DNA from 4 places in the Priestia sp. Y58 genome. Region 1 is predicted to be linked to each of the others. Evidence: predicted binding sites of a transcription regulator. Region 1 holds the regulator's gene; each other region holds the start of a gene.

Region 1 (7,698 bases):
CCGATTACAATTTGATCAATGTTTTCTAATACTTGATTTAATTTATTATTAATATGATCCAGCTGAATCAACGAAGCTCCCCCTTAAAACTCAGTTAAGCCTTGAGTTTAGTATGTTTTTCAATAAACATAGTACTATCTTAACAAATTTTAAAAAAATCTGAAAATATTAATGCACGCAAAAAAGCGACCAAGTGAGTACTTGGTCGCTTTTTTAGGTAGGGCAGTGATTACATCATGCCGCCCATTCCACCCATGCCGCCCATGTCAGGCATTGCAGGTGCTCCGCCTTCTTCTGGCTTGTCAGCAACAACTGCTTCAGTTGTTAAGAACATAGCCGCTACAGAAGAAGCATTTTGAAGAGCTGAACGCGTTACTTTTGTTGGGTCAACGATACCAGTGTCTAGCATATTTACCCACTCGCCAGTTGCAGCGTTAAATCCAGTTCCAACTGCTTCGCCTTTTAGACGCTCAACGATTACTGATCCTTCTAAACCAGCGTTGTGAGCGATTTGACGTACAGGCTCTTCAATCGCACGTAATACGATGTTGATACCTGTAGCAGTGTCACCGTCAGCTTCGATGCTTGCTACTTTATTATAGATATTTACTAATGCAGTACCACCACCAGCTACGATACCTTCTTCAACCGCAGCACGCGTAGAGTTTAATGCATCTTCAATACGTAATTTACGTTCTTTTAACTCAGTTTCAGTTGCCGCCCCAACTTTAATTACAGCTACGCCACCAGCAAGTTTTGCTAAGCGCTCTTGTAATTTTTCACGGTCAAACTCTGAAGTTGTTTCTTCAAGCTGAGCTTTGATTTGGTTTACGCGTGCTAGGATATCTTCTGCGTTTCCTGCACCGTTTACAACTGTTGTATTTTCTTTTGTTACAACAATTTTAGAAGCGCGACCTAATTGATCGATGCTTGCTGTTTTTAAGTCAAGACCAAGCTCTTCAGTGATTACTTCTCCGCCTGTTAGGATTGCAACATCTTGTAACATTGCTTTACGACGATCACCAAAACCAGGAGCTTTAACAGCTACAGCTGTAAATGTACCACGAAGTTTGTTCACAACTAATGTTGCTAAAGCTTCGCCTTCTACGTCTTCAGCGATGATTAATAGAGGCTTGCCTTGTTGAACAACTTGCTCTAATACCGGTAAGATTTCTTGAATGTTACCGATTTTTTTGTCTGTGATTAAGATGTATGGATCATCTAATACAGCTTCCATTTTATCTGAATCAGTTACCATGTAAGGAGATGCATATCCACGGTCAAACTGCATACCTTCTACCACTTCTAATTCAGTTGTGAAACCTTTTGATTCTTCAAGTGTGATAACGCCGTCGTTACCAACGCGCTCCATTGCTTCAGCAATTAATTGACCTACTTCTTCGTCAGCTGCTGAGATAGCCGCTACTTGAGCAATTGAATCTTTACCTTGAATTGGTTTAGAGATTGCTTTTAGTTCTTCAACCGCTACAGCTACTGCTTTTTCCATACCTTTACGGATACCCATTGGGTTAGCACCAGCCGTTACGTTTTTAAGACCTTCTCTGATCATTGCTTGCGCTAAAACTGTTGCAGTAGTTGTACCGTCACCAGCAACGTCGTTTGTTTTGCTAGCAACTTCCGCTACTAATTTAGCACCCATATTTTCAAATGCGTCTTCTAATTCGATTTCTTTTGCAATTGTTACACCATCATTTGTAATAAGCGGTGAACCGAATTTCTTTTCCAATACAACGTTACGACCTTTTGGTCCAAGCGTTACTTTTACAGCATTTGCTAATGTATCTACACCACGTAGCATTGCGCGACGTGCTTCTTCGCTAAATTTAATGTCTTTTGCCATGTTCTTTGACCTCCTCAAGATGTTCTTAATAATCTATTTTTTACGTATGATAAGTTTGTGGTTAAAATTAGCCGATTACAGCTAAAATATCGCTTTCGCGTAAAATTAAGTATTCAGTGCCTTCGTATTTCACTTCAGTACCCGCATATTTTGAGAAGATGATACGATCGCCCGCAGCTACTTCTAAAGCTACACGCTCACCGCTTTCTAATACTCGGCCTGTACCTACAGCAACAATTTTACCCTCTTGTGGCTTTTCTTTTGCACTGTCCGGTAACACGATACCGCTTGCTGTTTTTTCCTCAGATTTTACAAGTTCAATCACTACGCGATCACCTAATGGCTTTAACAAGTGAAACAACCTCCTCAAATAATATGTTTACATTTTTATTAGCACTCAACCTCGACGAGTGCTAACACAATTATTATATTAAAACAAAGTGGGTTTTTTTTGCAAGTATTAAACAAAAAAAATTTAAAATTTACAACAACTACATATAATAGTCTTAGATTTCGACGATTTTGAGAAATAAAGCATTCTTTTCTCTGTTCAATAATATGTATGTTACAATACGAGCAAGAAGAAATTACTAACTTTACAGTACTTCTTCGACATATATACATAAAAACCTTTTAAAGGAGTATAGAAGATTGGAAAAACGTTATTGGTATGTTATCCTCACCTACATCCTTATGCAGTTTTCAGGAGTTGTTGGTATACCGCTGTTAAAATTAACAGGAATGTTTGATCAATATCCAGTTCGAACAGCGAATGTCATGCTTTTGACTTATTGGACCATCATTAGCTTTATCCTTGGTTTACTTATTGTCTTACTGCTGCTGCGCCGTGACATGTCCATGCGTATAGAACATGCGGGAACAACGGTAACTGTGGTCTGGTCAGTCCTTGGGGTGTTCCTGGCTATGGCTGGTCAAGCTGTAGCAGGTATGATTGAGCACGCTCTTGGCATTACCCAAGTATCTGAAAACACACAAAATATTGTTAATCTTGTTAAAGCAACGCCGTTCCTCATTGTCGTTACGTCTGTAATTGGACCGATTCTAGAAGAGATTATTTTTCGAAAGATTATTTTCGGCTCTCTTCACAAACGATATAATTTCTTTATCTCTGCATTTATTAGTTCCCTTATTTTCGCTGCCGTACACTGGGATTTTAAACATTTGCTCGTGTATACAGCCATGGGATTTGTATTTGCATTCCTTTATGCAAGAACAAAACTAATTATTGTACCCATTATTGCTCACGTGTTGATGAATACAATCGTTATTTTATCTCAAACTATTTTTGCAGATAAAATTATAGAAATGCAAAAGCAAGCAGAACAAATGCAGTTTATTTTTGGAGGCATGTTTTTATGAAGAATATCCCTTTAACACGAGGGTTTATTTATATTATTATGGGGGTTTTATTCACCTACCTGGCTATTCAAAATGCTCAGGAAACCGTGTGGAATTTCCCCACAATCTTATTTGCACTCGTAGCCGCGTTCGATTTCAGATTTGCGGTTCGCATTTTTATCTTGCACTATAAAATTAAAAAGTTGCAGCAGCAATATAAAAATCAAGATGATTCATCTAAATAAAAAAACCACTGTTTCAGTGGTTTTTTTTACATACTAACATCTTCTCTTTCTTGCTCTGCCCTTGCCTTTAACACTTTGCGATACGAAATGCGGGAAATAATGATGCTGATTTCATACAAAATTAAGAGCGGCACTGTCACCATCATGTGCGAGAGCAATTCCGGTGGTGTAATAAGTGCGGCAATAACTAGCAGTACGAAATAGGCATACTTTCGAATTTGAGATAAAAACATAGGCGTGATAATTCCTAATCGCGTCAAAAACATGACGACAACAGGAAGCTGAAACAACAGCCCAAAAGGCAGTGTGAGCTGCATTAAAAAAGAAAAGTATTCATTAATGCCAATCACTTGGTTTACATTCAGCTCATCAGAAACGCGCGTCATAAAATCGACGACAAATGGAAACAACACAAAATAAGAAAAAGAGACACCGCCGATAAAGAGAAAAATGGAAACAGGAATATATCCAAGCGTTACCTTACGCTCTTTTTCATATAAACCAGGACTAATAAATGCCCAAAGTTGATACAGTGCAACAGGAGCTGCAAGTACACAGCCAATAATAACAGCAAACTGCATATAAATCTTAACTGGATCTGTTAGCCTAAATGCATTCATCGTTAAATTTTTTGCCTCATCAGCATGCTGTAAATAGACAATAACTTTATCCGCTATAAAAAAGCCGCCAATTGTGGCAATGACAAAGAAAAATAAAACAATTAAAATGCGTTTTCGCAGCTCTCCTATATGATCATATATTGACATTTCTTGTTCGGTCATACTATGATCACCCTTTTACTCTTTGTCATCTACTTGACGCTGTTTATCTTTTTCACGATCTTCTGATGCACCGCTAGCGGCATGCTTAAACTCTCTAAGCGTTTGCCCGACTGATCTTCCTAGCTCCGGTAACCGTTTCGGTCCAAAAATAAGCAGTGCTACAATCGCAATAATAATCCAACTGCCTGCTCCAATCCCCATATTCCCACTCTCCTTATTAATTTAGACTTAAGGAAATCGTAACACAGTCCATCTTATTCAACAGGATAATTTTTCAAAAAGTAGACAAGCGACTGTAATTCTACAGCCAGATCAATATGATGCAGTCGAATCTCATCCGGTACGTTTAAGCGTGCAGGAGTGAAGTTTAAAATCCCTTTAATTCCGCAATTCACTAAACGATCGGTAATTTGCTGAGCCACAGTGGCAGGAACGGTTAAAATCGCCACTGAGATATCATCACTCATATAATCTTCCAATTGGTCAAGGTGATAAACCGGCACGTCGCCTACTTTTGTACCGACTTTATCTTCTATCACATCAAAAGCGCACTCAATTTTGGTGTTATTATTTTTAATAAAATTATAATTTAAAAAGGCCGTTCCCAGATTCCCTACGCCAATAAGTGCTACTTTCGTTACTTCATCTTGGTCTAACGTTTTACGGAAAAATGTAAGTAAATAATTCACATTGTAGCCGTATCCCTTTTTCCCTAATGCTCCAAAGTAAGAAAAATCCCGGCGAATAGTAGCAGAATCAACTTTCACTGCCTCACTTAACTCCGCTGACGAAACACGCTGTTTACCAGAAGCATGCAAGTTTTTTAAAAAACGATAATAAAGCGGCAATCGTTTAGCCGTTGCTTGTGGTATTTTTAATTGTTCAGTGTTCACGTTGTACCCCCTCAGTTCATGTATGTCATTACTAACATTTTCAAGTCATATTGCATTACCTTTCACAAAGCCTCAACCGCTTTGAGGTAGCGCTTCCAATTCTCTCTCTTTTCTCTTGTTTTATATATACTCCGCTTCACACCCCGACGCCTTTTGTCTATCCAGCACTACTTAAAGTCGGTAGCTAGAACGAAGCAATTAGCCCTTCAAAGGATCCGTTTGTTAGTCATGACGGATTTTCTACATCCATCATATATAAGTTCAGAGATGCACTTATCTCTTATTTTAACATAGTATCCTGTATAAAATGTGCAGGTAAAATCATTTTATTTCATGAATCAAAACATTCGCTTCATCATTTGTTCTTGTCCCTCTGCAAATTACAAACGCTTGTAGGAAGAACTTGTAGTTGAAAATATGTTAAAATACACTATGGATATACTACTAGAGGTGAAAAAATGATTATTCTACAATTGAACGGTATTACAAAATACTATGGGGCAGAACCCATTTTATCGAATATAAAGTTAGAAGTACAATCAAAAGACCGCATTGCCCTAGTGGGACGAAACGGTGCTGGTAAATCAACTTTATTAAAAATTATTGCTGAGCAGCTTTCTTATGACAGCGGAGAAATTATTAAACCTAAAGGTGTTTCCATTGATTATATGGGACAAGATACAGTTCTTGAGTCAACACTCTCCATATGGGAAGAAATGATGACGGTCTTTGCTCCGTTAAAGAAGATGGAAAAAGAATTACGTACGCTTGAAACAAAGATGGGCGATCCAGACATTTTTAATGATTCAGTTCAATACGAAAAACTAACCAAAGAGTACGATCAGCTTCAAGTAACGTTCAAAGATTTAGGCGGCTATCAATATGAAGCGGATACACGATCTATTCTTCACGGTTTCCGTTTTTCAAACTTTGACTATAGCACCCCTATTTCCTCCTTGAGCGGTGGACAAAAAACGCGCTTGGCTCTTGCAAAACTGCTTTTAACAAAGCCAGACTTGCTTATTCTGGATGAGCCTACCAACCACTTAGATATTGAAACTTTAGCATGGCTGGAACAGTTTCTGCAAGGGTATGAAGGAGCTATTTTAATTGTTTCACACGATCGTTACTTCCTTGATAAGGTCGTAAATCAAGTGTATGAAGTCACACAAAAAACAACGGTCAAGTACACGGGCAACTACTCTAAATACCTTGTACAAAAAGCAGAGCGATATGAAAAAGAGTTGCGTCAGTACGAAAAGCAGCAAGATGAAGTCGCAAAACTAAATGATTTTATTCAGCGAAACATCGCCCGCGCATCGACTACAAAACGTGCGCAAAGCAGACGTAAGCAGCTCGATCGAATGGAGTTAATAAATCGACCTAACGAAGGCGAAAAATCAGCTAGTTTTTCGTTTGAAATTGAGCGTCAAAGCGGAAATGAAGTCTTAAACCTCGAAAACGTGTCCATCGGATATGATGAACACAAATACGTCGTCCAAGACGCAAACCTTCGGATTAAAAAAGGTGAAAGCCTTGCGTTGGTTGGCCCTAATGGAGTTGGGAAATCTACGTTATTAAAAGGTATTGTGGATAAACTAAGTTTCAAGACTGGAACCATTTCTTTTGGCTCAAACGTAATGGTTGGTTATTACGACCAAGAGCAAGCTAATTTAACGTCTAATAAAACCGTTTTAAATGAGCTTTGGGATGACTACCCATCCAAACCTGAGAAAGAAATTCGTACAGCGCTTGGAAATTTTCTGTTTTCAGGTGATGATGTACTGAAAATCGTTTCCACGCTTAGCGGTGGTGAAAAAGCACGTTTGGCTCTTGCGAAGCTTATGCTTCAAAAAGCTAATTTCTTAATTTTAGATGAACCTACTAACCATCTTGATTTAGATAGCAAACAAGTACTCGAAAATGCGTTAATCGATTACCCAGGAACTCTGTTATTTGTTTCACATGACCGTTATTTTATTAATCGTATTGCAAACAAAATAGCAGAGCTATCTCCTGAAGGGGTAGAAGAATTTCTTGGAGATTATGACTATTATGTAGAAAAGAAAGCAGAAATAGAGGAAATCAAAGAATTAGAAAATATAAAAGCAAACGAAGAACGCACGGTAAAAGTAGATAAACAGTCCTATAAACAAGATAAAGAACAAAAGAAATTGATGAGGCAGCGAACGCGCCGCATTGAAGAAATTGAAACTGAAGTAAACAAATTAGAAGCCGCACAAGCAGAGAATGAAGAACTTCTTTGTGACCCTGAAATTTATCAAAACCACGAAGAAGTATCAAGATTAAATGGTGAAAACGAAAAAATTTCTTCACAGTTATCCACATTAATGGAAGAGTGGGAAGAATTACAGCTTCTTCTAGAAGAATAGTCTATATTTTTTCGTATTTATTCATCCTATTTACTCGTTCGTACGCTTTAGAACAAGCTTTATCCACTCTGTGAATAAATAGTGGATATCTGTCTGATTTTCATAATTAAAACTTGTTAATAACAGGTCCGTGTACTGAGTGCACGGACTTTTCCACATAATTAT
Region 2 (7,698 bases), on a different contig from region 1:
CGTTAATTGGAGTGATTTTAACGCTTTGCGGCTTTCAGTCACCTAAACTTTTACAGGATATGCTTGATCAAATCGGAAGTATCACATCGGGAGCAGCTTTGTTTGCGGTAGGAGTAACGATTGGAATTGGAAAAATTAACTTCAGTAAAGGCGCGCTTGGGATCGCTGTCTTAAAAGTAGCGGTTCAACCCATCGTTATGCTCGGAATTGCAGTATGGATAGGATTGTCTTCAGATGAAGTGACAAAAGCTATTTTACTGGTAGCTTTTCCTGGGTCTGCTGTAGCTGCGATGATTGCTTTGCGGTTTGAAAGTTTGGAAAACGAAACCGCATCTGCTTTTGTCATTAGTGCTATTTTGTCGTTGATTACGCTGCCGCTTCTTATTTCTTGGCTTATGTAAATAAAAAAACGAAAGAGGAGAATTCCTCTTTCGTTTTAAGACGGATTAATAAGCTAATGCAAATAATCCTTTAATATGAGATAAGTAACGAACGTTACTTGCTTCTTTCATAAGTGATGCTGGTAAACCTTTTAATTGCGTTTTGTTTCCGCCGATTGTACCAATTGCATCTTTGCGTCCAAGACTTCCTAGTGTACCAGAGAAGACAGGAACGAATGATTCCATTGCTCCGCCGCGAATAGCTACTGCTAAGTTCACGCCTACAACTTCACCCATTTGCCAAGCTAATTGAGCAGTAGGTGGGTAAGGGCGACCTTCTGGACCCATTACAACCGCTGAGTCACCAGCAAGGAATACATCTTTATGAGATGTAGATTGTAAGAATTCATTTACAAGTGCACGACCGCGGTTTACTTCGATACCTGAGTTAGCAACTACAGAGTTACCTTGAACTCCGCCAGTCCATACCATTGTTTTTGTTTCAATTTTGCTGCCGTCTTTAAGTTCAACAGTTGTAGCATCCATTTTTGTTACAGGTGTACCAGTAACAAATGTAACGCCACGTTTTGTTAAGCTTGATTGAGCGCGCTCTACTAATTCAGCAGGGAAGCCTGGAAGAACTGTAGGAGCTGCTTCTACACAGTATAGAGAAATTTCTTTTGGATCAACACCGTGTTTTAGACATAGGCTTGGCATTAAGTCAGCGTATTCACCAACAAGTTCGATACCTGTTAATCCGCCACCGCCAACTACGATTGTACCGTCAGCTTTATTTTTTGTTTTGCTGTATTCAGCGATACAAGCTTCTACGTGCGCACGTAAACGGTTTGCATCATTTACTGATTTAAGAACGAAGCTGTGCTCTTCTAAACCAGGGATACCGAAGTAAGCAGTTTCACTACCTAAAGCTGTAACAAGGTAGTCGTAGCTTAATTTTGTACCATCTTCAAGAGATACTTCACGTTGATCTGGTGAGATTTCTTTTACCGTTGCAATTTTTAAATCAACGTTGTAGTTTTTAAGTAATTTATCAAGTGGTAAAGCTACCGCTTGTTCAGAAACGCCGCCTACAGCTAGACGGTGTAATTCTGTAATGATTTGGTGAGTAGCAAAACGGTTCACTACTGTAATTTTTGCTTCATCCGCACTTAGGTGTTGGCGAGCTGTCATTGCAGTTAATAAACCACCGTAACCGCCGCCTAAAATTAAAATATGTTTTGACATAGTCGATCCTCCGTCCACACTTTTTAATGAAAATTATTTTTGTTTTTCGTTTGTAATGTCTAAATACGCTTGTGCAAAGCGGAATAGTTTTTGAGCTTGTGGATCTTTAAGCATGCGTAATAAACCGAATAAACCGATTGAATTAGAAGCATTTGCTTCTGCACGATCGTTTGCTTCGATTGCAGTAGCTGCAAGACCTTTTACTGTTCCTTCTACTGGCTCGATAAATTCTTTTACTCCACCAAGTAGATCTTCTTTTAATACGTCGTCAGTTAATAATGATTGCGCAACGTCGTAAGTTTTTGTAAGCACCGTTACCATTTCAGATAATTTTGGTAAATTATCTACAAGAACAGTAAGAGCTTCTTGTACTTCAGGCTTTAACAATTGATCTAACACATCCGCTTGACCTTTGTTAACTGCCGCTTCTGTTTGTACAGCAGCATTTTCCTCTGCAGCTGATTTTTGAATAGTTGATTGAGACATGAAAAGTCCTCCTTTGCTGGATACTGTTGCATATGTAGTTCCTAGTTATCTGCTAGACTTTCAAACTACATTGTGAAGTTGTGAAATCTTGCACATAATTCTATTTTAATTTTAATACGAGATAAAATCAACTCATTTCGTTGAAAAAATAAGTGAAGAACCTCGTAACCCTTTGTTTAATAAAAGTTTATAAAAAATAAAGCGAATAATTGCCTAGGTAAATAAAATTAAAATAGGGAACTAACATGATTCCTCTTCCTACGATAAAACAAATAACGTCATATTTCAACACATACGAACTTAATATTCTATAAGTATTAAAAAGATAGGGCGCATTTACTATTTAAAGAGTTTTCAAAAAATTACATTGACTTACTATGTTGTTCTACATATAATCAGAATATAACATCTTATGTAAGGAGATATAACATGGTTATAGTGGATGAACTTTATCATAATGTGGTCATTACATTGCCTCAATTAAAATTAATTGAATTTATAATGAAGTTAAAAGAAGCTAAAGCACAAGAAATAGAAGATATAAAAACGAAAATTAGTAAATACGAAGAGAAGAAACGTGCTGAAGAAGCTTGGTATCAATCACTATCACCGTTTCGTAAATTTTTTACCGGACGTCCTTTAAGTCAGCATCAAGCGGTCGAGTATATGGTATACGTAAAGGAACGCTTTAAAAAAATTGATCACCTTAAAGCACAAATGCGAGAACTTCATGAAGTTCTTGAATTAATAAAAGCAGAAAATGAAGAAACAAGTGAAATTACGCTTTCGCCTGCTATTGTACAAGAAATAAAACGATTAAAAAGCAGTGGAGGCGTTGGGATATGAGTGTTAATGAACTAAGTTTAGGTATAAATACAACGTGGGTTGTATTAACAGCAGCGATGATTTTGTTAATGGAAGGCGGCTTTGCCTTGCTAGAGGCAGGTTTTGTCCGCTATAAGAATAGCGTGAATATTATTATGAAAGTATTCGCTGATATTACAATAGGAACGCTTTGTTTCTATTTAATTGGGTTTGGATTAATGTACGGCGATGATTTAGGTGGAATCGTCGGTAAAAGCGGTTTTGCGCTCTCAGGTAATTTATCGCACCTTGACATTCCAATTGGGCTTGAAACGTTTTGGCTGTTTCAATGTGCGTTTGTTATTGCGGTCATTTCTATCGTTTCTGGAGCGGTGGCAGAACGAATTAATTTCCGCGCATATCTTTTATATGCGATTTTAATGACTACATTTATTTATCCTATAGCCGGACACTGGATTTGGGGAGGCGGATGGATTAGTAAGCTAGGGATGCTTGATTTTGCCGGTTCGGCAGTGATCCATGCTCTTGGCGGTTTTTCAGCTTTAGCAGCTGCAATCATGATTGGACCGAGAAAAGGGAAGTTCACGAAAAATGGAATTAGTTCTGTTTCTCTTCCAAGCAATTTGCCGCTTGCATCAGTGGGTGCTTTTTTATTATGGTTTGGATGGTTCGGGTTTAATGCAGGAAGTACGCTAAGTGCCACTGACGTTAGAATTGGTCACATTGCTATTGTCACAATGTTATCAGCAGCAGCAGGCGGAGCAGCTACTTTATTTTATACTTTATTTCGCTACAACCGTTCAGATGCACCTTCTGTAATAAATGGATCGCTTGCCGGACTGGTTGGCATTACGGCGGGGTGCGCTTTTGTTAACACACCATCTGCTATTTTTATTGGAGCTGTATCTGGCTTATTAATGATGGCAGCTACAAACTGGCTCGAAGCACGTCAAATCGACGATCCTGTAGGAGCTTTTCCTGTACACGCTGCTTCGGGAATATGGGGCACGTTGGCTGTGGGCTTGTTTTCTACAGACGGCGGTGTGTTTACAGGAGGAGGCTGGACGTTACTTGGCGTTCAACTTCTTGGGTTAATCGCTCTATGCGCTTGGGGATTTGTTACGACGTGGATAGGGTTAAAGGTTATTTCTTTGGTGGTTCCGCTTCGATCTACGGAAGAAGAAGAAGAAGTAGGCTTAGATATCAGCTACCACGGTATCATGGCAGCTCATCAAGCTCCTGAATTTATTGAATATGAAAACTACTATGCGGAAGTAAAAGAAAAAGCCGCAGATTCGTAATAAAAGGCCGCGCTTTATAACAAAAGGGCGGCCTTTTTATGTGGAAAAAAATAGATGTAAAATACTTGGTTTAAATGATTGAAAAGTCAGAATATTTGTGTTATATTATAAAAAAGCCAAGGAGTTGATTTCTTATGAAAAAGAATTTACTTAATTCACCGCAAAAATCCAACGGAAAGGTGCTTGATGCATTATTCGCTGAGATGATTTTAGATAAGGCGATTGCAGAATTTCGTAAAGCACAGCTAAAAGAAGAAATCGACCGCACGCTATTGATGAAAAATAAAGAAGAGTTTTTAAAACTCTCATCAGAACTTAAACAAATTTCTTAATTACTTACTATACTTCACACGCCATCTATTTTGGATGGCGTGTTTTATTTTTGAGACCTACTAAAAGGGATTAATTAGTAATAATTACGGACCTCCATGTACGCTTAATGGGTTTACGGGATCTCGAAACGGGGAAACCGTTCCAGAGTTCAAATTTGATAACTATTATCCACTATCAAACGGAGCGGAACTATATCAAGTGGTAAATGGGGAAGAAGTACTTGTAGCTACCTATGTGGCAGAAGAAAAACGATTTGTACCAGCGGTTGCTAACCCAATGTAAAGGACTGGTTTTTTGTGATTCGAAAAGGTTTGTATGCAGCATATAATGAACGAGATTACGAATGTTATGAAACGGAAAACGGGTGTGTAAAGCTAATTAGCTATGATGAAGGCGATGTAGCAAATGGATTCATTCCATACAATGACACGACTTTTACAAAAGAAGTTCCTCGTGATGCTGTTGAAGAAGTGTTTTTTATAGCTCCGTATGCTACTTATCAAAATGAAACGTTTGGTGTGTCAGATGCTTCTGATCGTCGAGTGCTTTTGACCACATCTGAAAGAAAAAGCTGATAAATATCATTTTCAACGAACGGATAAATATCTATACGAAAAACATGTGTTAAAAGAAGAAGTGAAGTTAATGGAGAAAAAAACTCCTTACTCATAAGACTCCATAATAAAAAGAGGATGCACTCGCATCCTCTTTTTATTTAATCAATTTTCTTGAAGTGTTTCTGTTTGTATTATCATTTGTGCGAAGGAAGGTAATGCCAAGACCGATTAATCCTCCTACAATAGCAGGAACTACCCAGCCGAGACCCACTCCATACATAGGTAGAATCGATGTAAACAGATCGTTTACTGCCGCAATTTTGAATCCAGCAGCATTTAAGCCATCAAATAAACTAACGATAAACGTGAACAGAAGGCTTACTTGGTAAACTTCAGAACGTCCTTTAAATAAAGGATGTAAGAATGTTAAAGCAATTAACACAATAGCTAACGGATAAATAGCTGTTAAGACTGGAACCGAAATAGCGATTAATTCCGTTAAACCAAAGTTTGCTACAACGGCGCTGAATGCTGATAAAATGACAGCAATCAACTTATAAGAAACCCTTGGAAACAGCTTATGGAAGAAAGATGAACAAGACGTTACAAGGCCTACACTTGTTGTTAAACAAGCAACGGTAATCATCAGACCTAAAAGAATTCCTCCGTAAGAGCCAAAGTAGTAATTTGATACTTCAGCCAAAACCGTACCTCCGTTATCAAGACGTCCAAGCTCTGATACGCTTGAAGCACCCATATAGGACAATGCACTATAAATAAGAGCTAAAATAACGGCAGCGATAGCCGTAGCTTTTGCACAAATTGTGATGATTTGTCGGTTGGTTTTTGCTCCTTTTTCTTTAATTGCATTAATAATAATAATTCCAAAAACAAATGATGCTAGTGTATCCATTGTTAAGTAGCCTTCTTGGAAGCCTTTAAAAAATGAGTGTGTTGTATAAGCTTCGCTTGGTGCTTCAAATTTTCCAATTGGGTTCACAACGGCTACAACTACTAATATTCCAATAAACGTTAATTTAATAGGTGTTAAAACTTTTCCTACTAAATCGACAATTTTCGCAGGGTTTAGCGAAAAAAAGCAGGTAATAGTAAAGAAAATTACCGTGAAAATGATAAGGGGAAGGTGTCCTGGATTTTCTGATAAAAAAGGCTTAACGCCAATTTCGAACGAAACGCTTCCCGTTCTTGGCATCGCAAAAAGCGGTCCGATTGCCAAGTATAAAATCGTAGTAAAGATAATACCGAAAGCTGGGTGTACGCGACTAGCTAAAGACTGCAGATCCTCTTTTCCGGAAAAACCAAATGCGAGAACGCCTAGAAGAGGCAGACCTACACCCGTTACTAAAAATCCAGCGTTTGCTGACCAAATATTGCTTCCAGCAGACTGACCTAACATTGCAGGGAAGATTAAATTACCTGCGCCGAAGAATAGGGCAAAAAGCATAAAGCCAATAACCACTATAAATGAAAAAGGAACTTTGTTTGACACGTTAAAACCTCCAAAATTATAAATGCTTTTTATTATCGTGTTGAATAATTAAAATTTTCAGAATTTTATATTCGAATAATAAAAATAAACATGTATCGTATTATACTAACCTAAAATGCATATTTCAATATAAAATTTTATTTTTTTAATTTATTCGCTGAAATAGCAAAAATAGAAAAATACTTAGCAAAAAAATCTCAATATACAACAATTATTTGATATGATAAAACAGAACCGTGGCTTTTAAAAATTCGCATGTGCGGCCTTATATCCTTTTAGTAAAGAACTGTTTACATAAGGTGCTGTAAGGATGTATATTTATACACGGTTCGCGGAACCGCATATGCTCGATGGATGAAAGTCAACTGTGCGAAAGGAGCAAGAAAGTGAAAAGGTTAGGTCTAGCAACTCAGATTCTAATTGGACTGATTTTAGGCGTAGCTGTAGGTGCTATTTTTTATGGAAGCGATACAGCCATTTCTATTTTACAGCCGGTTGGAGACATATTTATTCATTTAATTAAGATGATTGTCGTACCGATTGTGATTTCAGCATTAATCGTAGCGGTCGCAGGAGTAGGCGATATCAAAAAATTAGGTAAGCTTGGCGGAAAAACAATTCTTTATTTTGAAATTGTTACAACCATTGCTATTGTAGTGGGGATTATTGCCGCGAACTTATTCCACCCTGGTGCAGGGGTTGATATGGGGCATATTGAAAAAAGCGATATTTCTCAATATGAGGCAACGGCAAAAACGTCTGAAAGTACAGGGATTGCTCAAGAGCTTCTTCATATTGTTCCGACAAACGTCTTTCAATCGGTAGCAGAAGGCGATCTTTTACCAATCATTTTATTTTCCGTACTGTTTGGTGTAGGCGTAGCTTCGATTGGAGAGAGAGGAAAACCTGTTTTAGCCTTTTTTGAAGGCGTCTTGGATGCAATGTTTTGGGTAACTAATTTGGTGATGAAATTTGCTCCAGTAGGTGTATTTGCACTTATTGGTGTTAATATTATAAAGTTTGGTGTCGGATCACTTATTCCATTAGGAAAATTAGTGTTC
Region 3 (7,698 bases), on a different contig from region 1:
GCAAATACGTCTATTTTTAAGATAGCAGCGTAAGGCGTAGGATTTTTTACTAAAGGCGCTGCTTTAATTACGTGATTGTGTAAAAATGGGACGTTAATAAGCAGGTTCATATGTTCAAGCATCGTTTTGACAAAAGAAATGCTCCAAGCCGTAACGAGTATCGTTAAGAGAATAAAAGGAGACCAAGCCTTTAAAATCTGTTTTGGTGACAGGCTGAAGCCTTTAGCTGCTGCCGGGCTTATTCGTTTAATATAAAAAGCAAGAGCAAGCAAACTCACAATAGAAGATGTGATATTTGGAAGTTCAGGGCCGATGTATGTAACAGTTAAATACTGTGTCAGTGCATAGGAAACGGCTGTGATGCTCGTTGCTTTCCATACGTCTTTTAATCCTTTTATCCCATCCATAATAAAGACAAGTAAAAAAGGGATAAGAAAAGAAATAATCGGAAGCTGCGTGCCAAGAAAATGAGCAATTTCTTTTGGATCTATGCCAGATACTTGTCCTGCGACAATTACAGGAATCCCCATGGCGCCAAACGCTCCTGAAGCTGTATTAGCAATTAAACATAGCGCTGCTGCTTTTAACGGCTTGAACCCAAGTCCAACTAGAAGCGCTGCTGTAATGGCAATCGGAGCTCCAAATCCCGCTGCCCCTTCTAAAAAAGCATTAAAGGAAAAAGCAACAAGCAGCATTTGCAAGCGGGGGTCATCGGTTATTGAAATAATAGATTGTCTGATGGTAGTAAACTGTCCGCTTTTGACAGTTAGCTTGTATAAGAACACCGCTCCGATAATAATATAGCTGATGGGCCAAAGTGCATACAGAAACCCATAGCCTGTGGCTCCTAAAACCATTGAGGCAGGCATATCATAAAAATAAATAGCAATAATCATAGAAAGAAGCACCGTAATACCGGCAGCAATATGTCCTTTTAATTTCAAAAGAGTTAAAGCAATAAAGAAAAAGATAATGGGGATGAGTGCAATTAGTGCAGAAAGCCAAATATTATCTAACGGATTATATACCTGAGTCCACGTCATATTCATACACCTCTACTACATATTTAAAACAAGGGAGCGGGGGAGTCCCCCGCAAAAATCTTTAGATGTTATACAAAAGCTCTGTCGCGAGTTTGCTTAAGAATGCTAGCAGAGTGCTCTAGCTGCTGCTGTTCGTGAGGAGTTAAATTCAATTCAATAATTTGACGCACGCCGTTTTTATTAATGATAGCTGGCACGCCGATATACACATCAGAAATACCGTATTGCCCTTCTAATAAAGCAGATACCGTTAAAATAGAGTTCTCATCATCTAAAATAGCCTTGGTAATGCGTACAAGCCCCATTGCAATTCCGTAATAAGTCGCTCCTTTTCGATTAATAATATGGTAAGCCGCATCGCGGGTTTGTTCGAATAGATGCTGCATATCCGGTTCTTTTTCAATAGCGGCAGTATTGATAAAATGTTCAAGCTTCACACCGCCAATTTGCGCGTGGCTCCAAACAGGAAATTCCGTATCTCCATGTTCCCCCATAATATAAGCGTGGACGTTGCGAGAATCTACTTCGAAATAGTCGCTTAACAAGTAGCGGAAGCGAGCTGTGTCAAGAATCGTTCCTGAACCAATTACCCGTTCGTTTGGTAATCCTGATACTTTTTGTGTAACGTGTGCGAGAATATCAACTGGATTTGTTGCCACTAAAATGATGCCGTCAAATCCGCTGTTCATAATATCTTTTACAATGCATTCAAAAATTTTAACATTTTTTTCAACTAGATCTAAGCGTGTTTCCCCTGGAGCTTGATTAGCGCCCGCTGTAATAACTACTAAATCAGCGTCAGCACAGTCTTTATAATCTCCAGCCCAGATTTTCATCGGTGTGGCAAATGGCATTCCATGATTGATATCGCGTGCTTCGCCTTCTGCTTTTTCTTTGTTCATATCGATTAACACTAATTCATTGGCAATACCTTGATTCACCATTGAAAAAGCGTAGCTTGAGCCAACAAAACCAGTTCCGATAACGGCAACTTTTCGTGTTTTTGGTGTAAATTGTGTTTTCATTTGTATCATCCTTTGAATTTTATTTTGTGATGTTTTTCACAATATTAGTGTAACAAGAATAAATACCCTCGGCTGTGATAAAAATCACACCTTAAAAAATAGTAAACAATTTTACAGGGTGATTTAAAAAAAGGTTCTTCTACATGAAGTGCCACATTTAGAAAGATCTTAAACGTTTAAAGTGTTGAGTAAAGGCAACTTGTTTTGCAGAAAGCTAAAGAGTTTAACATTCTCTATTTGTATGTTAACAGCCAATAATGTTTCTATAGACCCACACGAAATCCATTTGTTACACTAAGTTTGCTTATTTTTAATAAAGGAGTTGAAGGGATGGAGAACTACTATGAGCAAGCCCAAAAAGGCGCTTGGGTTAGTATCTTATCATATATCTTTTTATCGGCATGTAAACTTATTATCGCGGGTATCACCGCTTCCTCTGCATTAAAAGCCGACGGTCTTAATAATGTTACAGATATTATTGCATCAATTGCCGTCTTAATCGGCTTAAAGATTTCTAAAAAACCTCGCGATAATGATCATCCCTATGGACATTCCAGAGCGGAACATATCTCTTCACTTATTGCTTCTTTTATCATGATGGTCATCGGACTAGAAGTATTGGTCGATGCGGGTCAGTCATTATTTATGGACAAATCTGAAGCGCCTAATTTACTGGCTGCTTGGGTAGGTCTTGGAGCGGCTGCTGTTATGGGGGGTGTCTACCGATATAATATTAAGCTTGCTAAAAAACTTGATAGCCAGTCTTTATATGCGGTTGCTAAAGATAATTTGTCTGATGCACTTGTGAGTATAGGGGCTGTTGTGGGAATTTTCGGCTCACAATTCGGCTTGCCCTGGCTGGACGTGGTAGCTGCTTTTGTTGTGGGAATTATTATTTGTAAAACAGCCATCGAGATTTTTAAAGAAGCGGCTCATTCCTTAACGGACGGATTTGATGAAGAAAAGTTAGGGCACTACAAAGAAAGCATCGAGCTTGTAGAAGGTGTAAAAGAAGTAGAAGATGTGAAAGCGCGCAAGCTTGGTAATCAAGTCGTAATTGATGTAACTGTTAAAGTAGATCCCCATTTAAATGTTATCAAAAGCCATGAAATTGCTGATCAAATTGAACATATGATGAACGATGAGCATCAAATTAAAGATACGCTTGTTCATATTGAACCTGATGCATACGAAAAGCAAAAATAAAACCAGCACGTTCTTTCGTTATGAAAGGATGCGCTGGTTTTATTTTGCGGGAATTTGAAATAAATCACAAAAACTTCTTCAAAAATGAAAATGAAAAGCCGTTATTAGTAATATAAAGATTTTTGTAGAAGGGTGAGGGAATGAAGAGGTTAAGTGCAAAGCTCGTAGTATTTTTTAGTATTTTTATAGCTATTTTATTATTAGTTGTTTCAGGGGCTGTTTATCAATTTACCAAAACGCAAATAGAAAAAGATGTAGAAGTTCAGTCTCAAAGTCAAGTGAAAGAGTTAAAAGAAACGATTCATACGTACTTAGACATGTATAGTCGTTCTTTGCTGACGTATAGTGAAAACGATGTAATTGTTAATTTTGTTAAGCAGGAAGGAGGTCAAACAAACCAAGAGAAAAATCCGTATTTTACATGGAACACAGTTCAAAAAGAGTTTACACAGTTTAAAGAAAAGTATCCAAACCTAGCACTTGAATACATAGGCACTAAAAATAAAGGAATGTATTCTGTTCCTCAACAAGAGTTTGGTTCAAACTATGATCCGACTTCAAGGGTGTGGTACAAACAAGCAGTAGAATCACCTAATGAGGTTATTTATACGGATCCATATGAAGATGCAGCAACGAAAAAGACGGTCGTGACAATTGCAAAGGCTATTTTAGATCCAGATACTAAAAATGTGCTGGGCGTTATAGCTACTGATTTAGACTTAGATGCATTAAAAAATATTGTAGGTAAAGCAGAAGTAAATCACGGGGGGTATGCATTTTTATTTGATCAAAATGGCACAGCGCTCGTTCATCCAACAGAAGCTGGGAAAAATTTAATGAATCAGCCATTTATGAAAAAAATGTACGAAGCAGACCGGAATAGAGATTTCATGAAGTATACCTTTCAAGGTGAAGAGAGAGTGATGGCATATGATACTCTCGAAGGGACGAATTGGAAGATAGGAAATGCCTTTATTTATAATGAAATGCTCTCAAGCGCTCATCATTTACTGACTGTTATTGTCTGGATTGCGTTAATTGGCATCTTATTATCAGTGGTGTTAACCATCTTTTTCTCAAGAATTATTACTAATCCGATTCGCCGTTTGAAAAATGAAGTAGCCAAAGTAACAGCTGGCGATTTAACGGTTCAGGTGAAGACGAAGTCAAAAGATGAAATTGGTGAGCTTACTCATTTATTTAATGATATGGTAGCCAAAATGAAAACATTGATTGGCACGGTTCAGACGTCTGTTGAGACAGTAAAAACGTCTGTTGAAGACTTGAGTGCCGTATCTGAAGAAGCAACTGCATCCAGTGAGGAAATCGGCCGGGCTATCCATGAGATTGCCAGCGGTGCCACGCAGCAAGCTTCTGACGCTGACTCTACTAATCATAAAACGATGAGTTTATCTTCGCAAATTGAAGAAGTCATTGAACAAAATGCACAGATTAATAAAATGACGATTGAAGCTGTAAGCATCAATGAAAAAGGTTTAAAACAGATGCAGCTCCTTCGCAACCAAACCACTGAATCGTCTCAAACGATTCACGCTGTTCAAGCTGTAATGGAAGAGTTAACAAATAAGATGAAAAAAATTGAATCTATTATTTTCACGATTAATAGTATTTCAGATCAGACAAATTTACTTGCATTAAATGCTAGTATTGAAGCAGCTCGTGCAGGAGAACATGGCAAAGGATTTGCGGTAGTAGCTGAAGAAGTGCGAAAACTTGCTGAACAGTCCTCTCAGGCCACTGAACAAGTTCGCCATACGATTGCAGCGATTCAAGGTGAAGTCGCTGCTGCGCGTGAAGAATGCAACCGTACAGAAGAGCTTTCAAAGTCTCAAGACTTTGTGGTAGGAGATACAGAACGCGCTTTTCATGAAATTGCAACTACGATTGAACAAGTGGCGGCGGCTGTCGAACATGTGACAAGAAGCATGGACAGTATCGATGAGCATAAGGAAGACGTGGTAGCGGCCATTCAAAGCATAGCGGCTATTGCACAGCAATCAGCAGCGGGAACTGAAGAAATTACCGCTTCTACAGAAGAACAAATTAGAGCTATTTCTACTGTTTCTCAATCAGCTGAACATCTGCAAGAGATTAGTGAAGAATTGGCGAACTTGATTCGTCAGTTTAAAATTCAATAGAAAAAAAGCTAGGACAAAAGTATTTTAGTTAAAAGAAAATCCGAATGATGAATTGAGATTCTTGATAAAGAATTTAACTCGTTCGGATTTTTTTATTGATATGGTGGACGCAAGTTTCATGTAGGTGGCTGCTTCTAGCTGGTGATGGGAGGGCAAGACGAAGACTCCTGCGGGAAAAGCGGAACAGGTGAGACCCCGCAGGAGCATAAGCGACGAGGAGGCTCACCGGCCGCTCGCGGAAAGCGAAGTTTTGCACGGAAATCAGCAGCGGTGTCTCAAGCGGTTCAGCGTATTTCTTCTATATTGTTTGCCTTTAGCTAGTTGTGTGTTAACCTCTCTTTTATGTTTAATAGGAAAGCAACTTGCTGTAAGGCACAAAGACTTGCTGAGTTGGAGGTGCAACAGCTGACACGCGCTGATGTGTAAACGGATGTATAAAAGAAAGCTTAATGGCATGTAAAGCTTGCTGCTGATCTTTTAATCTCTTTCCTCCATAAAGAGTATCACCAAGTAACGGGTGGCCAATGTGACTCATATGAACACGAATTTGGTGAGTGCGTCCAGTTTCGAGCGAAAGTTCAATAAGCGTTTCGTTTTTTGTCGTATTGCGTTTTAACACCTGATAACGTGTTTTCGCAGCTTGTCCCGTTCTAGATACTCTTCTTCTTGTAGCGTGATGACGATCACGTCCAATGGGTTCATTGATGATTCCGTCCTCTTTTTTTATGATTCCTTGGACGAGGGCAATATAAGTCCGATTAATTTTACGTTCAGCCAGCAGCTGATCAAACACAGAGCTTGCTACAAAATGCTTCGTGAATAAGATAGCACCTGATGTATCGCTGTCCAAACGGTGAACGTGTCTAGGCTTTGTTTTGAGGCCTATTTTTTGAAAATAAGCAGCTACAGCATTTAAAAGAGTTTTTTGGTCTTGCTCTGATGAAGGATGAGTATCTAGATTTATTGGTTTGTTTACGATTAGTACATGCTCATCTTCAAACAAAATCTCTATATCAACATTGTAAGGTGTTATTTCATTAGGCTCTGCTTCAAAAAAAGGGAGTGACATTTTATCATGTTCCTTAAGAGTGTTTCTCCATGGTAAAGGCTCACCGTTTACAAGCACATTTTTATTCATCCGAAACTGATGCAACGTTTTTTTAGGAATACGCCATTTCGTTTTTAAATAATCTTCAATTGTTTGCCCTGCATCATTTTTTGCGATTTTATCTTCTAGCCATTGGCCGTGTATACTCATATTTAATCCCTTCCTTACATACTAGTAAATATCCTTTAATCTTTTAAAAGAACTTGTAAATAATTAGGAGGAAATAACTACCTGAAGTTCTCGTTTTATGTTTATGTTATGCTAAATAAAGAGACATAAGTTAAGAGAAAAAAGGGGGGGTAACCATGAAAATTGCCCAAGCAGCTCCGCCAGAAATGGAGAATTACATAGAAGAGTTGACTGAACAGCTTCGCTATGACTTGTTACCTCGGTATGTATCTGTAGATAAGCTTAATCCTGATGAATTATTAAATCCAGATTATTGTACAGACCATTTATATAATGGCTTACTCGATGAAGCATTGCAAGTCATTAGTAGCCTTCAGACAATAATTGCCGTGATTGAAGCGATTCAACATCGGCCGATTGAAGAAAGCGACTGCGAGCAATTCGAAAAAAATATTGCAATTTTAAAAAAATACGGGTTCTTATTTCCTGTTTCCATTAAGTGTTTTGCAAAAGAAAACAATTTGATTACGTATTCGTATGAATCGTTTTATAATTCATACATAAATTGAAAAGAAAAAAGCATGATTATTCCATGCTTTTTTCTTTTTTTAATGAATTTTGGCTTTCAATTGGATAAAAAAAGAACTTGTGATATCGTTAAATTCGTATAAAGTTTTTATAGAAGCATGAAATCAAATACTATTGCTTTTCTTATAACAAATAAATTGAAAAAATACAGATGTATAACGTACTGTAAATTATGTAAATCATACTAAATAATGTTATGATTAGACAGGCCGTATAAAGAAGAGCATTTATCTTTTATAAGATTACAAAACGTTTCAATCTTATTACATATGTTTAAAATTAGCCTAAATGGTTTCTTTTTACGCCTATATCATATACAATGCCCCCTAGATGATTTTTTCGAATAGCTAATAATCGTTTGGGATTATGAAAGGAGATTAATCATGAAAAAACTGATGTATACATTGCTCATTGGGTTAATTGCTGCAGCTTTAACAGCA
Region 4 (7,698 bases), on a different contig from region 1:
TGGAGACTCCGTATTTGTAGGCAATATCTTTATACGAGTAGCCTTCTAGCAGATGTTCGAGTACATAGATTTTTTCTCTTCCTGTTAAATGTTCGATATGCTGCTCGATGATTTCACTTTCTAGCGGAACGGGAAGAGCGGGATCTTCGTTCAGTGAAAGCAGGTTTTGCTCAGCCGGTGTTTCACGTTCTTCGTATAAAATGGTGCCTTTTAGATGAGAAAGAATCGTACCGCGCACGGTTGTGTAGGCATAAGCGGAAAAAGAGCCTTTGCTTTCATCAAATTTTTGATACGCTCTCCATAAACCAATTAACGCAATTTGATAATATTCGTCGTAGTCTTTATAAATATGAAATTTTTTAATCATCGATACAATTAATGGATGAAAAGATGAAGCGATTTGATCAAACGAGCTTTTTGGCATCTAGCATTCCTTTTTCAAAAACGCGTTTTTGCTGTATTCCGCCGGTATCTCTACTGTACAAGGGAAAGATCACATGTGCGAATGAACGTACATTATGTTTTCTTTTTAAGAAACGTGACGTAATTTCCCCGGAAACTTCATGTTTCGCTAGGAAATATGCGAAGTATACGTGTATTTGTAGAGATTTTACGTACGAAAGGTCCCCCATTCCAATTTCTACTAATCTATAATTACTCTTATATCGATGTAGCAACTCTACCATCACGGAAGAGCGGTGATGGTAGAGTTGCTAGACCTATCCGGATGAGACCCTCCCTTGCGGGCTGGTCTCATCCGGATAGGTGGACCTTTGAGGGTATATTCTCAGGAGCTACTAATTTTGAGTTCTTCTTTATGAAAGCAAGTTGCTGATATTATAAGAAAAACAGGTAAAGGGGAGATTGAATGAAGGCGATGGTTGGGGTAAATGTGGCGGCGGCTGTTTTGTGCGGGGCGGTGATGTATGCGGGGACGCAGCACTGGCAGGAGCAAACGGAAGCGCAGGCAAGTGAAGTAAAAGCTGCTGTTGTACATAAAGAAAAACAGTTTTCCGATGTATCTGCTTATACAAAAAATCTTCCGGACTTTATTACAAAGCAAATTGAGTCATCTATTGCAAATAAAAAACCTCTAACTCTTGTGGTTGCCACATCGGCAAAGAAAGCAGGGTGGCCTCAGCAGTTAAAAAAAGAGCTAGCAGCTACATATGGAAGTGATGTATTTACGGTCAAAACCTTTTCATACGGCAGCCAAACAACGGATGAGCTTTTATCCTCACATATTGCCGATCAAATTGATCAGCTTCAGCCAAACATTATTCTGTTTGAAGCACCTCTTAAAAATGACTATCAGCATCTTACGCTAGATGAGACGCTTGAAAATACAGACAAGCTGATTCATCAGCTCAAAGACTTGAAAAAAACCCTTATGATTCAGCCGTCACAGCCATATATTTCACAAACCGAGTCCTATGAAGAAGGGGTAGAAGCGATCAGGGGAGTCTCTGAATCAAACTGGGTATATTATATGAATCACTCGCTCATTTGGCCGTTTCATTTAGGAGAGTATATAAATAAAGACAGCGGTGATTTAACGAAAAAAGGAAATGAGGTGTGGGGAGAATATGTTGTGAATTGGTTTACAGGAGAATAAAAAGACAAGCCCTCTTTCAAAAGAAAGAGGGCTTGTCTTTTATAGTTTTATAAGATTATGACTTTTCCTTGTTCTGATAAAAGGATAGATGCCAAGATACTAACCCAAGTCTTTAGAAAAAGACTATGAAGCTATTGCTCATTTTTAATAGGAGTGATTTTTATCATAGCTCAGGTTATTTATTCTTGCTAAATTAATGTTGTGAAAAACATCACAAAATAAAATGAAAAGGATGATCCAAATTAAAACGTAATTAGACCACTTATTTTTTTTGCTTGCTGTTAAAGCAATGGAATCGCATACATACCATAACTGTGTTAGATAATCTAACACATAAGTTGAACGATTCAGAAAATTCATATATCTTAAATGTATCTTTAAAGATGCATAGAAAATATATCTTTGAAACAAGCAGGTATAGACGCCAGGGGAGGAATAGAAGATGCAAAAAAAGAAACTCGTATTGATTGGAAATGGAATGGCTGGAGTTCGAGCGATTGAAGAAGTATTGAAGGTTTCAAACGAAGCGTTTGAAATTACGATTTTCGGAAGCGAGCCGCATCCGAACTATAATCGTATTTTACTATCAAAAGTGCTGCAAGGAGATACGAATGTTGAAGACATTACGTTAAACGATTGGAACTGGTATCAAGAAAACAATATTACATTATATACGGGCGAAACGGTTACTAGTATCGATTCAGTAAAAAAAGAAGTAGCGACAAACAGCGGCAGAGTAGAATCGTATGATGAGTTAATTTTAGCAACGGGCTCTCTTCCTTTTATTCTTCCGATTCCAGGGTCTGATAAAAAAGGAGTTACGGCTTTTCGAGATATAAAAGACACGGATGAAATGCTGCAGGCTTCTCAGCAGTATAAAAAAGCAGCGGTTATTGGAGGCGGACTGCTTGGATTAGAAGCGGCGCGCGGACTTTTAAATTTAGGAATGGACGTATCTGTGATTCATCTAGCTCCGTATTTAATGGAACGCCAGCTTGATCCAACTGCCGGCAAACTGCTTCAAAACGAATTAGAAAAACAAGGTATGAAGTTTTTGCTTGAAAAACAAACGGGGGAAATCGTCGGCGATGAGCGAGTTGAAGGGCTATCCTTTAAAGACGGGACGTTTTTAGAAGCTGATTTAGTCGTGATGGCCGTTGGAATTAAACCAAATGTTCAGCTTGCAAAAGAAGCGGGACTTAACGTAAATCGAGGAATTGTTGTGAATGACTATATGCAAACGGATATTCCAAACATCTACGCGGTTGGAGAATGTGCGGAGCATAGAGGAATGGTATACGGACTAGTGGCACCTTTGTATGAACAAGGAAAAGCATTAGCAAAAGCGATTTGCGGAGCAGAAAAAGTGCCTTATGAAGGATCGGTTTTATCAACGCAGCTAAAAGTATCAGGTGTTGAAGTGTTTTCGGCAGGCGACTTCACGGAAGATGAAGAGAAAAAAGCGATTAAAGTGTTCGATGAACAAGACGGCATTTATAAAAAGCTTGTTTTGCGAGGGAATCAAATCGTAGGAGCTGTTCTTTTTGGAGACAGCAGCGACGGAAATCGACTGTTTTCAATGATTCAAAAGCAAGAAGATGTATCCGATGTCGCAAAAGTGTCGATTTTACAGCCGTCTGGCGGTAACGCGGGTGAAAGCTTAGTCGCAAGTATGAGCGCGGATGATATTATTTGCGGCTGTAACGGTGTAACAAAAGGTACGATTGTGGAAGCTATCCAAAAGCAAGGATGCTCATCGGTTGATGAAATCAAAGCTTGTACAAGTGCCTCACGCTCTTGCGGAGGATGTAAACCGCTTGTAGCGGAAGTGCTTCAGCATACTCTTGGCGCTGACTTTGACGCGGCAGCTCAAAAAGAAGCGATTTGCGGCTGTACGACTCTGTCACGAGATGAAGTTGTCGAAGAAATCAAAGCAAAAGGACTTTCGCATACGCGTGAAGTTATGAATGTACTCGGATGGAATAATGAAGAAGGCTGTTCGAAATGCCGTCCGGCGCTAAACTATTATTTAGGTATGGTGAATCCAACCGGATACGTTGATGAACGCGAATCACGATTTGTGAATGAACGCATGCACGCAAATATTCAAAAAGACGGTACGTATTCTGTTGTTCCTCGCATGTACGGAGGCGTTACAAATGCAGAAGATTTACGAAAAATTGCAGATGTTGTTGATAAATATGAAATTCCGCTCGTAAAAGTGACGGGTGGGCAGCGTCTTGATTTGTTTGGTGTTAAAAAAGAAGATTTGCCTAGCGTATGGGAAGAGTTAGATATGCCTTCTGGCTATGCGTACGGCAAGTCGCTGCGGACTGTGAAAACATGCGTCGGCGAACAGTTTTGCCGTTTTGGCACGCAGGATTCAATGGGTGTTGGAATTGCGCTTGAGAAAAAATTTGAAGGACTATGGACGCCTCATAAAGTGAAAATGGCTGTATCTGCTTGTCCGAGAAGCTGTGCTGAGTCAGGCATTAAAGATATTGGCTTTATTGGAATTGACGGCGGCTGGGAAATTTACGTGGGCGGAAATGGAGGTACGCATCTTCGCGGCGGAGATTTATTGTATAAAGTAAAAACAGACGAAGAATTGATGGACATTACAGGAGCTTATTTGCAGTATTACCGAGAAACGGCTAATTACTTAGAGCGTACGTCTGCATGGATTGAGCGTATGGGACTTTCGCACATTCAATCAGTGCTTGATGACGCTGAGACGAGAAGAGAACTGAATATGCGTATGGACGAAGCGTTATCTACGTACCGTGATCCTTGGAAAGAAATCGTCGAAAGCAAAAAGACGAAAAAAGAGCTGTTTGAAACAGTTGTCACATCATAAAGCTGGGAGGAAATAAAGATGGTGAATAAAAACATTACAAAAGTATGCGTAGGGTCAATTCATGATTTTCCGGTAAGCCTAGGTAAAACAGTGAAAGTAAACGGAAAAGAAATTGCAGTGTTTAAGCTATCAAGCGGAAAAATACGGGCAATTGAAAATCGCTGTCCGCATAAAGGCGGGGTGCTCAGTGAAGGAATCGTGAGCGGCGACTCGGTGTTCTGTCCGATGCACGACTGGAAAATTTGCTTGCATGACGGCAACGTACAAGAGCCTGACAGCGGATGTGTAGACACGTATGAAGCGTCTGTTGAAGGAGATTTGCTGTATCTTTTAATTGAAGAATAAGTAACGTGGCGCGTTGATTTTCAACGCGCCACAAAAATTCAAGGGGACACACTAAAAGGAGCGAAGCAAAAATGAGAACAGGAAAAGTGTACATTGTAGGAGCCGGACCAGGAGATCCAGATTTACTAACGATAAAAGCAGCCAAATGTTTAGAAAAAGCAGATGTTATTTTATACGACCGGTTAGTGAACCCTGTTCTTCTTCAGTATGCAAAAGAAGGAGCCGAACTCGTCTACTGCGGGAAAAAGCCTGGTGATCACTGCGTTTCTCAAGAGGATATTCATGATTTGCTTGTATTCTATGCAAGAAAAGGAAACATCGTCGTCCGGTTAAAAGGCGGAGATCCGTTTATTTTCGGAAGAGGCGGGGAAGAAGCAGAAGTGCTCGCTCAGCATGGAATTCCATTTGAAATCGTTCCAGGTATTACAGCAGGCATCGCGGCACCGGCCTATGCTGGAATCCCTGTGACGCATCGGGAGCTGAGCCGTTCGTTTGCCGTTGTGACGGGACACTGCTTGAGCGGCAAGCCGGAAAGTATTCGCTGGGAGCATTTAGCAAAAGGCGTTGATACGCTTGCGATCTATATGGGCGTTAAAAACTTGCCGTATATTTGCCGTCAGCTTTTAGACGCCGGAAAAAGCGCAGATACGCCGGTCGCTCTTATTGAACAAGGCACGTCGGTTTATCAGCGCACGGTTACAGGTACGCTTGGCACTATCGTAGGCGTAGCCTCGGAGCAGCAAGTGAGCAATCCCGCGATGATTGTGATTGGTGAAGTGGTGAAGCAAGCTTCTGCTCTTTCTTGGTTTTTGGAAAAAACAGAAGAAAAAGTATGCGTCTAAGATGAATAAAAGGAGGAAACGCTTTTGTTTAAGAATTCACTGCAGTCAATGAATGAGTTAGCCCGTGAAAAAACGAAGCTTGTGAATGATCATTTGCCGAGTTATTTGCTGTTAGCTGTGCTAGCGGGTGCTTATGTAGGACTTGGCGTTATATTAGCTCTATCGGTAGGAGCGCCTTTAGCTTCTGCTTCTTTACCGGTCGTTTCTCTTGTGATGGGGTTATCTTTTGCTGTTGCTCTCCTGCTTGTCGTATTTGCAGGAGCTGAATTGTTTACGGGGAATCATATGGTTTATACGGTCAGTACGCTATCGGGAGTCACGACATGGAAAGATACGTTCAAAAACTGGACGTGGTGTTTTATCGGAAATACGATAGGTGCGTTTGGGCTTTGTTTGTTAATTACCGGAACCGGTTTGTTTAAAGGAATTGAACCGAACCATTTACTCATGACGCTGGCAGCTAAAAAAATGAATTTGCCGGTCAGTGAATTATTTTTCCGCGGCATCCTTTGCAACTGGCTTGTGTGCCTGGCGATTTGGACGGCTGCGCGCACTAAAAGCGATGCGGCAAAGATCATGCTTATTTTTTGGATGCTTTTTGCATTTGTGGCTTCAGGATACGAGCACAGCGTGGCAAATATGACGTTTCTTGGTCTAGCTTTATTGCTTCCGCATTCCGATGCGATTTCGGCTGCTGGACTATTTCATAACTTGATTCCTGTTACACTCGGAAACATCGTAGGGGGAGGATTGTTTGTAGGAAACATTTACTGGTTCGTGAACGCTAGGCAGCTAAAAGAAGCTAAAAAACAGCCGGCTGCTCTCTCAGCTGATTTGGATTCTGCTAAACTGTCTAAATAGCAAAAACCGCTCTTTGTACCATATAGTCTGCTTTTTAAAGCTATCATAACGGTATTTTAGAGCGGTTTTCTTCTATATAATATAAACTGCTTAAAGCGTATTCACATCTATACGTATCGAACAAGCAGTATCGTTCTTCATTTTATAGAAACAGGAAGTCTGTGAGAATTGAATCCGGACAGATTCTGTTGAAATGAATGTGTGAGGGTGCAGATATCATCGAAGAGGCAGAGGGCATCTTAGAATTTTAATATTGTTTGGCATTTTATGCTCTTTTTGAGCTTCCTTAAAGCAGTTGTACATTGCTTTGCTGCCTGAATGATTAGCGGAGTGAATCGTAATTCGATCGGCATATAAATGATGCTTTACCATAAAATGCACGAGCATTAATCCATTCCGTGTCTTGCTGAGTAAATCGTGATCGAGTGATAAATGTTCAACGTCGAATGATCTTAGCAGATCAATACATTCATCAATCGTTTCGGCTAAAACATGACCGTCAGGGCACTTGCGATAGTCGTCTAGAAAAACATTGATTTTCATGACTGATTCTCCCTTCCTTGCCTTGTATTTAGTGTAACATACATAATGTCATATACCTACCTAAGTCTATTCGACACGTTTTAAGCTATTCCTTCTTAAATAGGGGTAAAAACACGAATTTTTATCATTATTTGCATATTCGCGGCGAATAAACAGGAAATAAGGAAAGAGATGTCGAACGAAAAGTGAATAGATAAACAGTTTAAACTGGAAATTAACTTTTTTTATTCTCCCATCTTTGTGTAAGAGAGTCATTTTAACCCTAGATTTGACAAGGGATGGAAGGGGTTTGACTTATAAAAGATTGTCAGAAGAAAACGATAATTTGCGATTTTTTTAAAATAAATTGGAAATTTCTCTTTACGAAAAAGATGTTTGGGACGTATAATTTGATTTAAGGATTTTTTGGAACATAGTATGACAATATGACAAAAAAGAAAAGTAAGGTGAATAGAATGGGTAAGTTATTTAGTATCGGTGAAGTATTAATTGATATGATTCCAGCTCAAAAAGGTCTTCAATTAAAAGAAGTGGAATCGTTTACGCGTGTGCCAGGCGGAGCGCCGGCAAACGTTGCGGCAGTTGTTGCTACATACGGTAATGAGTCAGCGCTTATTACAAAAGTTGGAGAAGAT

Evidence for each region. The regulator Rex, encoded in region 1, represses fermentation and respiration genes when NADH is low (regulators of the CRP and FNR family bind a similar motif). The targets are predictions, from matches to a motif close to TTGTGAAATATTTCACAA.
Region 2: the regulator Rex is predicted to act here: its motif matches at 2,190-2,207, upstream of MMB68_RS20410 (DUF1641 domain-containing protein).
Region 3: the regulator Rex is predicted to act here: its motif matches at 2,093-2,110, upstream of MMB68_RS24045 (L-lactate dehydrogenase).
Region 4: the regulator Rex is predicted to act here: its motif matches at 1,815-1,832, upstream of nirB (nitrite reductase large subunit NirB).

The regions. Positions count from the first base shown of each region.
Region 1 is NZ_JAKWFL010000019.1:8,196-15,893, forward strand. Features, by position in the region: gene MMB68_RS27190 (AAA family ATPase) at 1-71, opposite strand, end outside; gene groL (chaperonin GroEL) at 230-1,861, opposite strand; gene groES (co-chaperone GroES) at 1,929-2,213, opposite strand; gene MMB68_RS27205 (CPBP family intramembrane glutamic endopeptidase) at 2,513-3,241, shown strand; gene MMB68_RS27210 (YdiK family protein) at 3,238-3,465, shown strand; gene tatC (twin-arginine translocase subunit TatC) at 3,492-4,247, opposite strand; gene tatA (twin-arginine translocase TatA/TatE family subunit) at 4,263-4,448, opposite strand; gene MMB68_RS27225 (redox-sensing transcriptional repressor Rex) at 4,502-5,140, opposite strand; gene MMB68_RS27230 (ABC-F family ATP-binding cassette domain-containing protein) at 5,599-7,533, shown strand.
Region 2 is NZ_JAKWFL010000007.1:100,340-108,037, forward strand. Features, by position in the region: gene MMB68_RS20400 (AEC family transporter) at 1-401, shown strand, start outside; gene MMB68_RS20405 (NAD(P)/FAD-dependent oxidoreductase) at 447-1,625, opposite strand; gene MMB68_RS20410 (DUF1641 domain-containing protein) at 1,659-2,111, opposite strand; gene MMB68_RS20415 (hypothetical protein) at 2,541-2,957, shown strand; gene MMB68_RS20420 (ammonium transporter) at 2,954-4,237, shown strand; gene MMB68_RS20425 (IDEAL domain-containing protein) at 4,372-4,569, shown strand; gene MMB68_RS20430 (hypothetical protein) at 4,867-5,145, shown strand; gene brnQ (branched-chain amino acid transport system II carrier protein) at 5,282-6,637, opposite strand; gene MMB68_RS20440 (cation:dicarboxylate symporter family transporter) at 7,024-7,698, shown strand, end outside.
Region 3 is NZ_JAKWFL010000011.1:46,131-53,828, forward strand. Features, by position in the region: gene MMB68_RS24040 (lactate permease LctP family transporter) at 1-1,049, opposite strand, end outside; gene MMB68_RS24045 (L-lactate dehydrogenase) at 1,112-2,068, opposite strand; gene MMB68_RS24050 (cation diffusion facilitator family transporter) at 2,399-3,274, shown strand; gene MMB68_RS24055 (methyl-accepting chemotaxis protein) at 3,415-5,433, shown strand; gene MMB68_RS24060 (hypothetical protein) at 5,575-5,754, shown strand; gene MMB68_RS24065 (RluA family pseudouridine synthase) at 5,780-6,691, opposite strand; gene MMB68_RS24070 (DUF5365 family protein) at 6,847-7,239, shown strand; gene MMB68_RS24075 (SurA N-terminal domain-containing protein) at 7,642-7,698, shown strand, end outside.
Region 4 is NZ_JAKWFL010000004.1:144,717-152,414, forward strand. Features, by position in the region: gene MMB68_RS14000 (sigma-70 family RNA polymerase sigma factor) at 1-424, opposite strand, end outside; gene MMB68_RS14005 (SGNH/GDSL hydrolase family protein) at 869-1,615, shown strand; gene nirB (nitrite reductase large subunit NirB) at 2,058-4,472, shown strand; gene nirD (nitrite reductase small subunit NirD) at 4,491-4,817, shown strand; gene cobA (uroporphyrinogen-III C-methyltransferase) at 4,889-5,659, shown strand; gene MMB68_RS14025 (formate/nitrite transporter family protein) at 5,684-6,520, shown strand; gene MMB68_RS14030 (cyclic-phosphate processing receiver domain-containing protein) at 6,737-7,063, opposite strand; gene MMB68_RS14035 (carbohydrate kinase family protein) at 7,519-7,698, shown strand, end outside.